DNA from 4 places in the Streptomyces sp. NPDC002640 genome. Region 4 is predicted to be linked to each of the others. Evidence: riboswitches for the same ligand, from Rfam matches in the RefSeq annotation. Region 4 holds a riboswitch; each other region holds the start of a gene.

Region 1 (3,199 bases), on a different contig from region 4:
CGCGCCGACGAACTCTGCCGCTACGCCGTGCTGTTCGGCGACCCGCAGCTCGCCCTGACCGCCGTCGGGCGCGTCCTGGAGGTGACGCCGGAGGAGGTCAAGGAGGTGGCCAAGGCCCGGCTGCGCCCCGACAACCGCGCGGTGCTGGTGTACGAGCCGATCACCCCGGAGGGCGCGGACGAGGCCGCCGACGAGAACGAGGAGGAGGCCAAGTGACCGAGCTGGCCACGATGGAGTTCCACCCGATGCCGCAGGCCGGCGAGCCCAAGCCGTGGGCCTTCCCCGCCCCCGGACGCGGCGCGCTGGACAACGGCATGACGGTCCTGCACTGCCACCGCCCCGGCCAGCAGGTCGTGGCGGTCGAGGTGCTGCTGGACGCGCCGCTCGACGCGGAGCCCGCCGGACTGGACGGCGTCGCCACCGTCATGGCGCGCGCCTTCGCCGAGGGCACCGACAAGCACTCCGCGGAGGACTTCGCCGCCGAGCTCGAACGGTGCGGCGCCACGCTGGACATGCACGCCGACCACCCCGGTGTGCGGGTCTCCCTGGAGGTGCCGGTCTCCCGGCTGCCCAAGGCCCTCGGTCTGCTCGCCGACGCGCTGCGCGCCCCCGCGTTCGCCGAGGACGAGGTGTCCCGGCTGGTCCGCAACCGGCTCGACGAGATCCCCCACGAGCTGGCCAACCCGGCCCGCCGCGCCGCCAAGGAGCTCTACAAGGAGCTCTTCCCGGCCGGGTCGCGGATGGCGCGCCCCCGCCAGGGCACCGAGGAGACGGTCGGGAAGATCGACGCGGCCGCGGTGCGCGCCTTCTACGAGCGGCACGTCCGCCCCGCCACCTCGACCGCCGTGGTGGTGGGCGACCTCACCGGCGTCGACCTCGACGCCCTGCTGGCCGAGACCCTCGGCGCGTGGACGGGCTCCCCGGCGGACCCGCACCCGGTGCCCGCGGTGACGGCGGACGACACCGGCCGCGTGGTGATCGTGGACCGCCCGGGCTCGGTGCAGACCCAGCTGCTCATCGGCCGCACCGGTCCGGACCGGCACGACCGGGTGTGGCCCGCCCAGGTGCTCGGCGCCTACTGCCTCGGCGGCACGCTCACCTCCCGGCTGGACAAGGTGCTGCGGGAGGAGAAGGGCTACACCTACGGCGTCCGCTCCTTCGCCCAGGTCCTGCGCTCCGCGCCCGACGGCTCGGGCGCGGCCCTGCTGGCCATCAGCGGCTCGGTGGACACGCCCAACACCGGCCCGGCGCTGCAGGACCTCTGGCAGGTGCTGCGCACGCTGGCCGAGGGCGGCCTGACCGACGCCGAACGCGACACCGCGGTGCAGAACCTGGTGGGCGTCGCCCCGCTGAAGTACGAGACGGCGGCCGCCGTGGCCGGCACCCTGGCCGACCAGGTGGAGCAGCACCTGCCGGACGACTTCCAGGCGACGCTCTATCAGCAGCTCGCCGCCACCGGCACCGTGGAGGCCACGGCGGCCGCGGTGAGCGCCTTCCCGGTGGACCGCCTGGTCACGGTCCTCGTCGGCGACGCCGCGCAGATCGCCGACCCGGTCCGCGACCTGGGCATCGGCGAGGTGACGGTGGTCCGCGCGGAGTAGCCGCCCGTACAGGCCGGTTCGGGCCCCGGTGACCGATCTGGTCGCCGGGGCCCGCTTCGTCCCGTTCAACGGGCGTTGCGTGGGGAAGAGTCCGGTTTGCCCTGTGGGATGCGCTACAAAAGCCTTGATCCGTTTGTGATCCGAATGATCACGCCATTAGCTTCGGTCCGGCTGTCCGCCACACTTGTGCGCCGCGCCCGCGGCGCCGGGCAGTCATCGCCTAATCCCCGTACGGCGCGAGCCAGGGGAGCCGGGGACCCACAAGCGGCAACCCCTGGGGTGAATCGGGCGCCTTCCGCACGGCGCGCGCACAACGCGCGCACGGGGGGAGACGCCCGTAGGAGACCTTCCTGCTCCGAACCCGACAGCTAACCCGGCAGGCGAGAGGGAAGGAAAGGACTCAGCCACTTCATGGCGTTCAACTGCGCCTCCGGCAGGCACCGTCGTCCCGGCCGGACCAGCCGCACCACCGCCGGCCTGGCAGGCCTCGCCGCTCTCACCACCACCGGCGTCGTCGGCACCCTGGCCACTCCCGCCTCCGCCGCCGAGACGTCCGCCGCCGAGACCTCCGTCAACGAGACCACCGGCCTGCTGCCGGTCGTCACCATCGGCGACCGCGTGGCCGACCAGATCGACGAGCAGGCCGAGGCCCAGGAGCGGGCGGCCGCCGAGAAGGCCGCCGTCGAGAAGGCCCGCAAGGAGCGCGAGGAGGCCGAGCGCCGCGCCGCCCGCGAGGCCGAGCGCGAGCGCCTGCGCCGCCTCACCATGTTCGTCAGCCCCATCGCCGGCTCCTACGTCTCCACCGGCTACCAGGCCGGCGGCGCCGTCTGGTCCTCCGGCAGCCACACCGGCGTCGACTTCCACGCCGCCGCCGGCACCCCGGTCCGTTCGGTGGGCCGCGGCACCGTGGTCGAGGCCGGCTGGGGCGGCAGCTACGGCTACCAGGTCGTCATCAAGATGCACGACGGCACCTACACCCAGTACGGCCACCTGTCCTCGGTCAGCGTCACCCCCGGCCAGGCCGTGACCCCCGGCGCGCACATCGGCCGCTCCGGCGCCACCGGCAACGTCACCGGGCCGCACCTCCACTTCGAGGCGCGGATGACCGCCGAGTACGGCAGCGACATCGACCCGGTCGCCTACCTCCGGTCCCACGGCGTGAACCTCTGACGCCACCCGCACGCGCGAAAGCCCCCGCCCCGGTTTCCCGGGCGGGGGCTTTTTCGTCGTTCCGGAAGGATTCCGGGCGCACCGGGCGGGCCTCGGCCAAAAATTCCCCGCCCGCGGGGCCTTCCCGTCGGAAATCGCCGTCGATTGCCTTAGAGTCAATTCATTCATCGAGGCGGAGGTCGGCATGCGTATTCCCGCGCATTCGGTATGCACGGCGATCCGGGACGACATCGTCGCAGGCGTCCACGAGCGGGGAAGCCGGCTGACCGAGGAAGTGCTCGCCCGGCGCTACGGGGTCTCCCGGGTCCCGGTCCGCGAGGCGCTGCGCACCCTGGAGGCGGAGGGCTTCGTGGTCACCCGGCGCCACGCCGGGGCCTGTGTGGCCGAGCCGACCGAGCAGGAGGCCGCCGACCTGCTGGAGATGCGGC
Region 2 (3,199 bases), on a different contig from region 4:
CAGGTCCAGGGCCTCGCGGTTGGAGCCGAGGTTCGGGGCGAAGCCGCCCTCGTCGCCGAGGCCGGTGGACAGGCCCTTGGTCTTCAGCACCTTCTTCAGCGTGTGGTAGACCTCGGTGCCCCAGCGCAGGGCCTCGGAGAAGGACTCGGCGCCGATCGGCGCGATCATGAACTCCTGGATGTCCACGTTGGAGTCGGCGTGCGAGCCGCCGTTCAGGATGTTCATCATCGGCACCGGCAGCAGGTGCGCGTTGGGGCCGCCCAGGTAGCGGAAGAGCGGCAGGTCGCTGGCCTCGGCGGCGGCGTGGGCGACGGCGAGGGAGACGCCGAGGATGGCGTTGGCGCCGAGCGAGCCCTTGTTGTCGGTGGCGTCCAGGTCGAACATCGCCTGGTCGATCAGGCGCTGCTCGGTGGCGTCGTAGCCGACGAGCTCCGGACCGATCTGCTCGATGACGGCGAGGACGGCCTTCTCGACGCCCTTGCCGAGGTAGCGGTTCTTGTCGCCGTCGCGAAGCTCGATGGCCTCGAAGGCACCGGTGGAGGCGCCGGACGGGACGGCGGCACGACCCGTGCTGCCGTCGTCGAGGCCGACCTCGACCTCGACCGTGGGGTTGCCTCGGGAGTCCAGGATTTCCCGGGCTACGACGACGTCGATGGACGGCACGAGCATCTCCTTCTGGGATGTGACGCGGGTGGCGCCGGACCACCTGGTCCGGCACGGGGTGCACAGCCTCCGTGGCTCTGCGAGACCGAGCCTAACCGGCCGGGCGGGATCGGCCAGCCGGTCACCCCCTGTACGGAGGGGTAACAGGAGATTAATTGTTCCGGCTCGAAACAAAAAGCCCCGGAGGCGGATCCGCCGGAAACGGCCCCGCCCCCGGGCGCGTGGTGACGCGCCCGGGGGCGGGGGTTCGTGCGACGGGCGGACCGGTGACCGGTCAGCTCAGGTGGAGCATCTGGCCCGGGTAGATCAGGCGCGCATCCTCGACGACGTCCTTGTTCAGCTTGAAGAGCTTCTTCCAGCCGCCCTTGATGTCGTGCTCCTCGGCGATCAGGCTGAGCGAGTCGCCCTTGACGACCTTGTACTCGCCGTCACCCTTGAGGACCTTCTCGCCGGTGGGCGTGGTGACCTTCTCCTGCTTCTTCGGCTGCTCCGCCTTGGCGGGCTGGGCCGGGGTCTCCTCGGCCTGCGGCGCGGGGGCCGGAGCCTCCTGCTGCGGGGCCTCCTGGGCGGGGGCCTCGGCGGCGCCGCCCTGGTAGGGAGCGCTGGAGAGGCCGGTGCCGCAGTGCGGCCAGGCGCCCGGACCCTGCTCGGCGAGAACCTTCTCGGCTATCTCGATCTGCTGGGCCTTGGTGGCCTGGTTGGCCTGGGCGGCGTACTGGGTGCCGCCGAAGCCGGCCCAGGTCTGGCTGGTGAACTGCAGACCGCCGTAGAAGCCGTTGCCGGTGTTGATGGACCAGTCGCCGCCCGACTCGCACTGGGCGACGGCGTCCCACTCGGACTCGGTGGCGGCGGACGCGGTGCCCGCCGTCAGCAGCGGGGCGGCCACGACCGCGCCGGTGAGACCGGCGACGGCGAGAGCGCGCTTGGCCTTGGACGGACGACGGTGCTTGCCCTGGCAGGTAAACGACATGGAGGTATCCCCTCACCGACGCCTACGAGGTGAGCTGTCGGGTTCGGGCTATGAGGGTCGCCCGGCCGCACACCTCTCGGTGCGCGGCTTCACCCCTAGCCGTTCCGGCGGTCTGACCACCGGGCCGGCACTTACCTGGTTCCCCCGCTCCTGCCTACGGCGCATGACGCGACGACATGTCCCGTACGGCCGTTGGCAGGATTAGGCGTGACGGCCGCCGGGGCCCGCTGGAGCGAGCGGTTTGACGTTAGCCATGCCGCGGCCGGGATTTCAAAGACGATCAGGTCTTATGAGACCCATCTCTCACTTCTCCGGAATCAGACATTCCGGGACGAAAAGGCGGGTAACTCCCCCGATTTTGCCCGCCTTTCGCCCTTCTCCGTCCGTCGCCCCGGCCGCTACGGGAGGGTGAGGACCATGCCCGAGACCAGGCGGTTCGGGTCGTTCCCGATCAGGTCTCGGTTCTCCTCGTAGAGGGCGCGCCAGCCGCCCTTGACGCCTTCCGACTTGGCGATGGAGACCAGGCTGTCGCCGCCCCGCACCTGGTAGGTGTCCGCGGGGGCGGCGTGCCGGCCCGAGGAGCCGGACCCCGTGCCGGTCTCCTCGGCGCTGGGGCCGCGGTGGCGGCCGGAGCCGGAGGAGGACCCGGTGCTCTCCTCCTGGGCGGCGTCGCCGCCGAACAGCGGAGTGTCGTCCTGGAAGAGGGGGCCGTCGCCGCCGCCGAACAGCGGGTCCTCGTCCGACGGGTCCTCGCCCGAGGTGCCGTCCTGCTCGCCGCCGTCGCCGCGGACCGGGGTGTCCTCGCCGGAGCCGCCCTGGCCGCTCTCGTCCTGGCCGGTGCCGCCCTTGCCGGTGTCGTCCTTGCCGGTGTCGCCGCCGTTGCCGTTCTGGCCGTTCTGGCCCTCGCCGGTCTCGGGCAGGTCCGGGATCACCGGGCTGCCGGTGCCGGTGTCCACCAGACCGAGGTCCTGGCCGAGGCCCAGGAGGCCGCCGTCCTGCGCGGAGCCGGCGCCGGGGAAGAAGCCGTGACCCAGGGCGCCGTTCGCGCCCTCGCCGGAGCGCGCCTGCCCGCGGGCGTCGCCCGCCTCGCCGTCCACCGCGCCCGACTTGTCGCCGTTGCCGCTGTTGTCGCTCTTGTCCGCATTGCCGGTGTCACGGGTGCCGTTCAGGTCGCCGCCGGCGGAACCCCAGCCGGAGGCGGAGCCGTCGAAGGCGCCGGGGCCGGTCACGTCGCCGGTCCGCAACGCGTCCACGCCGGTGTCCACCTCGGCGGCGGGGCCGTCCTCGCGCAGACCGTTCATGGCACCGCACGCCAGCCACGGGGTGGCGCCCTGCTCGGCGAGGATCCGCTCGGCCACCGCGATCTGCTGCGAGCGGCTCGCCTCCGACGGGTTGGAGGCGTACGACAGGCCGCCGTGGTCCTCCCACTGGTCCTGGGAGAGCTGCAGACCGCCGTAGAACCCGTTGCCGGTGTCGGCGCTCCAGGCGCCCCCGCTCTCACATTCGGCGACCCGGTCCCAGGTGGCCCCCTCGGCCGCGCCGGCGCTGGAGGCCGCGAACAGCGGG
Region 3 (3,199 bases), on a different contig from region 4:
CTCGCCGCCCCGGTGCAGCTTGTAGCGCCGGTGCTCGGCCCCGGACTTCAGGTAGTCCTCCGTGACGGCGTCCCGCTCCACGCCCAGGGCCAGCAGCGTGATCGCGATCGACAGGCCCGCACGGTCCTTGCCGGCCGAGCAGTGCATCAGCGCCGGCACGCTGTCCTCGGCGAGGGAGCGCAGCACCCGGGAGTGCTCGTCGGTGCGGGTGAGGATGGTCGCCCGGTAGGAGGCGATCATGCGCTGCTCCGCCCGGCCGTCGCCCAGCAGCGGACGCAGCTCGTCGATGCCGCCGCGGCGGACCCGCTTCCAGAACTCGGCGCCGTCGGCGGGGTCGGAGAGCGGCAGCCGGACCTCGCGGACCCCCGGCAGCGTGATGTCGGGGCCCTCCAGGCTCCGGTCGGCGTCGTTGCGGAAGTCGAAGACCGTGTGCAGGTTCAGGGAGGCGAGGAAGGCGGCGTCCTCGGCGGTGGCGCTCGCCAGGTGGCCGCTGCGGAACAGCACGCCGTTCCTCACCTTGCGGCCGTCCGTGGTGGGCATGCCGCCCACATCCCGGAAGTTCCGCACTCCGGCGAGCTGGGGCTCGGTCGACGGGACCTGGTGCGTCACGGTGGCTCCTCCCACTGGGCCCCGTCGGCCGCGGCAACCGACGGGTGCGTCCTGACGATACGACACGGCTCCGCGGGACCAGGAGGGTGCCGTCACCCGGACACCACGAGAGTCGGCATGCACGAAAATCGCATTACGGACATAGCCCCCAAAAGTCATTTGTCCAGGTATTGCGTAACTTGCCCTGGCGGGGCGGGATGTGGGGCGGTGGGCAGGTGAGCAGCCTCATATCGGTGACCGAGCGTCGTCGGTGCCCATGGTGCAACTCCCGTGTGCGCAGCGGGAGATGTGGTCGCGGTGGCGACTCTCTGTGACCGTTTTGCCCTCAAGTGATCACAAAGAATGCACGTTCGTGGAAATCCCGCGCTTGTCCGCTTGCGCACCGGTCGCATACGTTCACGATCCGATCCGGGCGGACGCCGAATCCTGCCGCCGACCGGATCCTCACACTCACCCGAGTAACCCGAGCACGGCAGGAGCGGGGGACCCACAGGTACGCGCCTGTTCCGGTCTCCGGAACGGGCTAGGGGTAAAGCCGCGCCCAGCGCGGCCGGGCATCTCCAGCCCGCACCCGACAGCTCACCTCGCAGGCGACGGAGAGGACAACGTCATGCCCGCGAAGCGTCAGAAGCACCGCCGTCCCACCGGCGTCCAGCGCCTCACCCGCTCCATCGCCGTCGCCGGCACGGGCGCCATGGCCCTCGGCCTGCCCCTGTTCGGCGCCACCGGCGCCCACGCCGCCGCCCCGGAGCAGGCCCCCCAGAGCCTGCCGGTCGCCGCGAAGAAGACGGCCGCCGAGACCTACACGGTCAAGAAGGGCGACTCGCTGTCGAAGATCGCGGAGAAGAAGAAGGTCTCCGGCGGCTGGAAGCAGCTGTACAAGATCAACCGTGACGTCGTCGGCGACAACCCCCGCCTGATCAAGCCCGGCACCGAGCTGGAGCTCGGCAAGAAGGCCGCCGCCCAGCAGCCCGCCAAGGCCAAGGCCACCGCCCCCAAGGCCGCCGCGCCGAAGACGACCGTCGCCGACGCGGCGAACGTCGGCGGCTACACCGCCCCCGCGGACGCCGCCCTGGGCACCGCCTACCGCACCGCGGGCAGCATGTGGTCCAGCGGCTACCACACCGGCGTCGACTTCGCGCTGCCCACCGGCACCCCGCTGAAGTCCATCGCCGCCGGAACCGTGGTCTCCGCCGGCAACGGCGGTGCCTACGGCAACCAGGTCGTCATCCAGCACCAGGACGGCATGTACTCCCAGTACGCCCACCTGTCGCAGCTGTCCGTCTCCGCCGGGCAGACCGTGACCGTCGGCCAGCAGATCGGCCTGTCCGGCGCCACCGGCAACGTCACCGGCCCGCACCTGCACTTCGAGGTCCGCACCTCGCCCGACTACGGCTCCGACGTGGACCCGGTCGGCTACCTCCGCTCGCACGGGGTCAGCCTGGGCTGATCCCCTGCGGGGCCTCGCGGTTGCGCGCGAACCGAGGGCCGTGCTCCCCGACCGGGGGCACGGCCCTCGCCGCGTCCCGGCGAGGAAGCCGGGCGGCCCGTGCCCGCACCCTGTCGCAACGGCCCACGTTTATTCCGCTGTTGGGAAAGAGTTGACGAGTGGCCTATCTCACCGCCCGTCAACCCCTCCCTACGGTCGCGTAGCTCACATCCGAAGGGGGAGGATGCCTCGATGTGGCAGACGATTCGAAGAATGACAGCAGAACAGTGATGGGGTCGATCGGGTCGATCGGGTCGTACGTGGCCGTCGGGGACAGCTTCACCGAGGGCGTCGGTGACCCCGGACCGGACGGGACGTTCGTCGGCTGGGCCGACCGCCTCGCGGTGCTCCTCGCCGACCTGCGCCCCGAGGGCGAGTTCGGCTACACCAACCTCGCCGTGCGCGGGAAGCTGCTCGACCAGGTCGCGGCCGACCAGATCCCCCAGGTCCGCGGGCTCGCCCCCGACCTGGTGTCCATCTGCGCCGGGGGCAACGACATCCTGCGCCCCGGCACCGACCCCGACGACGTGGCCGAGCGCTTCGAGAAGGCCGTCGCCGAACTCGCCTCGGCGGCCGGCACCGTCCTGGTCGCGACCGGCTTCGACACCCGCGGCGTCCCGGTGCTCAAGCACCTCCGGGGCAAGATCGCCACGTACAACGGGCACGTCCGGGCCATCGCCGACCGCTACGACTGCCGGGTCCTGGACCTCTGGTCGCTGCGGAGCGTCCAGGACCGCCGCGCCTGGGACAGCGACCGGCTGCACCTCTCCGCCGAGGGACACACCCGGGTCGCCCTCCGCGCCGGCCAGGTCCTCGGCCTCGACGTCCCTGCCGACCCGGAGCAGCCCTGGCCGCCCCTGCCGCAGCGGGGCGTTCTGGAGGTCCGCCTCGACGACGTGCACTGGGCGCGCGAACACCTGGTGCCGTGGATCGGGCGCCGGCTGCGGGGCGAGTCCTCCGGCGACACCGTCGTCGCCAAGGGCGCGCTGGCCCTGGACAACCTCAAGTCCTGGCTCACCCGGGCCGTCTGAGCCGTGGGCTCCCGCCGCCCGGCGGGGGCGGGAGCGGCCGCCGCGCGTGCGTCCGGTCCCGTCCCCGGAC
Region 4 (3,199 bases):
GGCCGCGACCGAGACCCGCAGGGCGCCGGGACGGTTGTGAAGGGAGAGGCCGGGACGCGCCCCCGGCTCCCGGCGGCACCCCGCGGCGGAGCGGGCCCCGTGGACCGGACGGGGCGGGCGGTACGGCACAATTCCCCTACGCGGCAGCGGAGTTGCCGTTGTGACGATCGTTGCGGAAGGCGGACACGGCGTGGCGGTGCAGGAGGCGCGGCAGGGCGCCGACGCGGCGAAGGACACCCATGAGGGCGGCTGCACGTGCGGGGACTGTCCGCACGGCGCACGCGCGGGACACCGGAAGGCCGTGGCGGCCTTCCTCCACCAGCGGGACGAGTTCGCCGCCGGAAAGGGACTGCCCGCCGCGGTCGCCCACTCGGCGTCCGCCTCGCGGCAGTGGGTCTCCGACGAGCTGACCCAGTCCGCCGCGGAGGTCGCCGAGCGCAGCCGGGCCGAGGGCCAGGCCTGGCTGGCACGGCTGTGGCGGGTCACGCTCTACGCCGTGTGGGGAGCGGTACTGCTGCTCCTGCTGGTGCAGGCCCTCACCGCGATCGGGGCGGGATGGACACCGGCCCGGACGGCCGGGCTGCTCGCGGCCCTGGTGACGGCCGCCGCGCTCTCCGCCGCCTCCTGGTACCACCGCGCTCGCGGCGGGGTGCTCGCGCCGGTGATCGGCGAGGACAACCGTCTGTCCACCTCGCGCGCGGTGGCCGTCGCGTGGGTGCTGTTCACCGCCTTCGCCGTGCTCACCCTGGCCGGCCAGCTCGCCGCCGCCTCCGGGCACCGGGAGCGCGACGCGCTGATCGCGGGCCTCGACCTGGCGCGCGGGGCGGGCATGGTGACGGTGCTGGCCGTGGTGTGCGCCATCGCGGTACTGGTCCGCCGGGTGGTGAGCCTGCGCGTGCAGGGGCAGCGGCTGCAGAAGGTGCGCGCGCACCGGCCGCGCGCGGCGGACCTGCTGACCGACGACGCCGGGCGCGGCAGCTTCGCCGACATCCAGTACGTCGTGATCTCCGCGGTGGCGCTGGTCTTCGGCCTGGTCCGGCTGGCGCGCAAGCCGGAGCAGTTGCCCGACCTGCCGTGGGGGCTGGCCGTGGTGGTGCTGATCTCGGCGGCGACCTACCTGGCCGGCAAGTACGCGGAGGGCGGCCGTCCGGTCGTGCTCTCCGTGGTGCGGGCCCGGGAGGCGGGGGACCTCGACGGGCCGATCCGCACAGGCGACGACATCGAGATCCGCGGGGCGGGCTTCGTGCCGCCGGGGGCGCAGGGCGCGGACCGTCTGTCGCGGATGGTCGTCCGCATAGGAGCGGTCAACGTCCACGTGCCGCTGGTGCCGGTGGCGGGCGGTTTCAGCAACCCGTCCGACACGGTGCTGACGGTGCCGGTGCCGGCCGACGTCGAGCCCGGCCGCGTCGAGGTCCAGGTCGTCACCGCGGCCGGCCTCGAGACCAACCGGGTGGTCGTCGACGTCACCGAGTGACCCCCTTGCGTCCGCGCGGCACCCCCTTGCGGGGCATACGCCAGGAGGAGCGGGACGCGGGGGCGATGGTTACCACCAGCCGCCCCGGTGTGACGCAGCGCCACGCTCAGGACAAGGTCACGAAAACGTATCGGGCATATCGCACACCGTCCTTCACACGGACCCCACACGTTGGCTAACGTGCCGCGCGGGCCGTCCGACCCCGACCCGCGAACCTCGCCGGTCCGTGCGGCCCCCGCCGAGTCCGGCCCCGCGCCGGAGCCGGGCCCGCACGCACCACCTGGGGTGAATCGTTCCGGCCCCGCCGGACCGTAGGGCAACCCTTCCGGAACTGCCGCCCGAACCCGACAGCTGACCCGGTAGGCGGGAGACGGAAGGAGTCGCCGCCTTGGCGTCGCACCGAAAACCCCGCCCCGCGGGTCTGCTCGCGGGCATACGCACCCCCGCCCTGGCGACCGTCGCCCTCACCTCCCTGGCCCTGCTGGGCCAGACCGCCCAGGCCGCCCCGTCCGACCGCCCGAGCCTCGAAGAGGTCCAGGAGAAGGTCGACGGCCTCTACCGCCAGGCCGAGGCGGCGACCGAGAAGTACAACTCCGCCAAGGAGCAGAGCGAGGCCCAGCGCCAGGAGCTCGACAAGCTGCTCGACGAGGTCGCCGAGCGCACCGACGAGCTGAACGAGGCCCGCGAGAAGCTCGGTTCGTACGCCGCCGCCCAGTACCGCTCCGGCACCGCGCTCCCCGACACCGCCACCTTCCTCCTCGCCGAGGCCCCCGAGGACTACTTCGGGCAGGCCCAGCTGATGGACCGTCTGACCGCCCGCCAGCAGGAGGCGGTCGACGCGTTCGTGGAGCGGCAGGCCGCCACCGCCGAGAAGCGGCAGGAGGCCTCCGAGAGCATGGAGACCCTGAGCTCCTCCGAGGAGGAGCTCCGCACCAGCAAGGCGACCGTCCAGAAGAAGCTGAGCGACGCCCGCGAACTGCTGGCCGAGCTGACCGCCGAGGAGAAGGCGCGGCTCGCCGAGATCGAGCGGACAAAGGAGGAGGAGGCCCGCCGCAAGGCCGAGGAACTGGCACGGCAGCAGGCCGCCGAGGAGAAGGCCCGTCAGGAGGCGGCGGCCGAGGAGGCCGAGGAAGCCGCCGAGGAGGGCTCCACCGGCGGCGACACCGGCTCCGGCGGCTCCACCGACGCCTCCGCCTCGCAGGGCCAGAAGGCCGTCGCGTTCGCCGAGGCCCAGATCGGCCTGCCCTACGTGTGGGGCGCGACCGGCCCGGACTCCTACGACTGCTCGGGTCTCACCCAGGCCGCCTGGAAGGCCGCCGGCGTGGACCTGCCGCGCACCACCTACGACCAGGTCGACGCCGGGACCACCGTCCCGGTCTCCCAGGCGCAGCCGGGCGACCTGGTCTTCTTCTACGACGACGTCACCCACGTGGGCGTCTACATCGGCGGCGGCATGATGGTCCACGCTCCGAAGCCGGGCACGAACGTCCGCGAGGAGTCGATCTACTACGACGGCGAGGGCTCCATCCACAGCATCGTGCGCCCCTCCTGAACGGCCCCGAGGACGCGCGACGGCCCGCACGCTCCTGGCGTGCGGGCCGTCGCGGTACGCGTCAGGGACGCGGGATCACGTCCACAGCACCGCGATGAAGATGTTGACCGTGGTGAGCGCCCCCACCAGGGCGAACTGCCCCTTGGACACCCGCTCCTCGTCACGCTTCACGT

The links. Region 4 has a riboswitch for cyclic di-AMP ahead of ACWD3O_RS03580 (NlpC/P60 family protein). Riboswitches for the same ligand answer to the same signal wherever they lie in the genome.
Region 1: it holds a riboswitch for cyclic di-AMP, as region 4 does, so the genes downstream of both, ACWD3O_RS10935 (M23 family metallopeptidase) here and ACWD3O_RS03580 (NlpC/P60 family protein) in region 4, are expected to answer to the same signal.
Region 2: it holds a riboswitch for cyclic di-AMP, as region 4 does, so the genes downstream of both, ACWD3O_RS05110 (transglycosylase family protein) here and ACWD3O_RS03580 (NlpC/P60 family protein) in region 4, are expected to answer to the same signal.
Region 3: it holds a riboswitch for cyclic di-AMP, as region 4 does, so the genes downstream of both, ACWD3O_RS26790 (M23 family metallopeptidase) here and ACWD3O_RS03580 (NlpC/P60 family protein) in region 4, are expected to answer to the same signal.

The regions. Positions count from the first base shown of each region.
Region 1 is NZ_JBSFVZ010000006.1:219,833-223,031, reverse strand. It holds gene ACWD3O_RS10945 (M16 family metallopeptidase) at 1-216, shown strand, start outside; gene ACWD3O_RS10940 (M16 family metallopeptidase) at 213-1,601, shown strand; cyclic di-AMP (ydaO/yuaA leader) riboswitch at 1,809-1,999, shown strand; gene ACWD3O_RS10935 (M23 family metallopeptidase) at 2,013-2,771, shown strand; gene ACWD3O_RS10930 (GntR family transcriptional regulator) at 2,956-3,199, shown strand, end outside.
Region 2 is NZ_JBSFVZ010000003.1:83,936-87,134, forward strand. It holds gene eno (phosphopyruvate hydratase) at 1-663, opposite strand, end outside; gene ACWD3O_RS05110 (transglycosylase family protein) at 938-1,633, opposite strand; cyclic di-AMP (ydaO/yuaA leader) riboswitch at 1,638-1,805, opposite strand; gene ACWD3O_RS05115 (transglycosylase family protein) at 2,032-3,199, opposite strand, start outside.
Region 3 is NZ_JBSFVZ010000023.1:127,801-130,999, reverse strand. It holds gene ACWD3O_RS26795 (tyrosine-protein phosphatase) at 1-609, opposite strand, end outside; cyclic di-AMP (ydaO/yuaA leader) riboswitch at 1,051-1,215, shown strand; gene ACWD3O_RS26790 (M23 family metallopeptidase) at 1,220-2,059, shown strand; gene ACWD3O_RS26785 (SGNH/GDSL hydrolase family protein) at 2,329-3,129, shown strand.
Region 4 is NZ_JBSFVZ010000002.1:215,266-218,464, forward strand. It holds gene ACWD3O_RS03575 (hypothetical protein) at 191-1,474, shown strand; cyclic di-AMP (ydaO/yuaA leader) riboswitch at 1,701-1,855, shown strand; gene ACWD3O_RS03580 (NlpC/P60 family protein) at 1,863-3,026, shown strand; gene ACWD3O_RS03585 (hypothetical protein) at 3,102-3,199, opposite strand, start outside.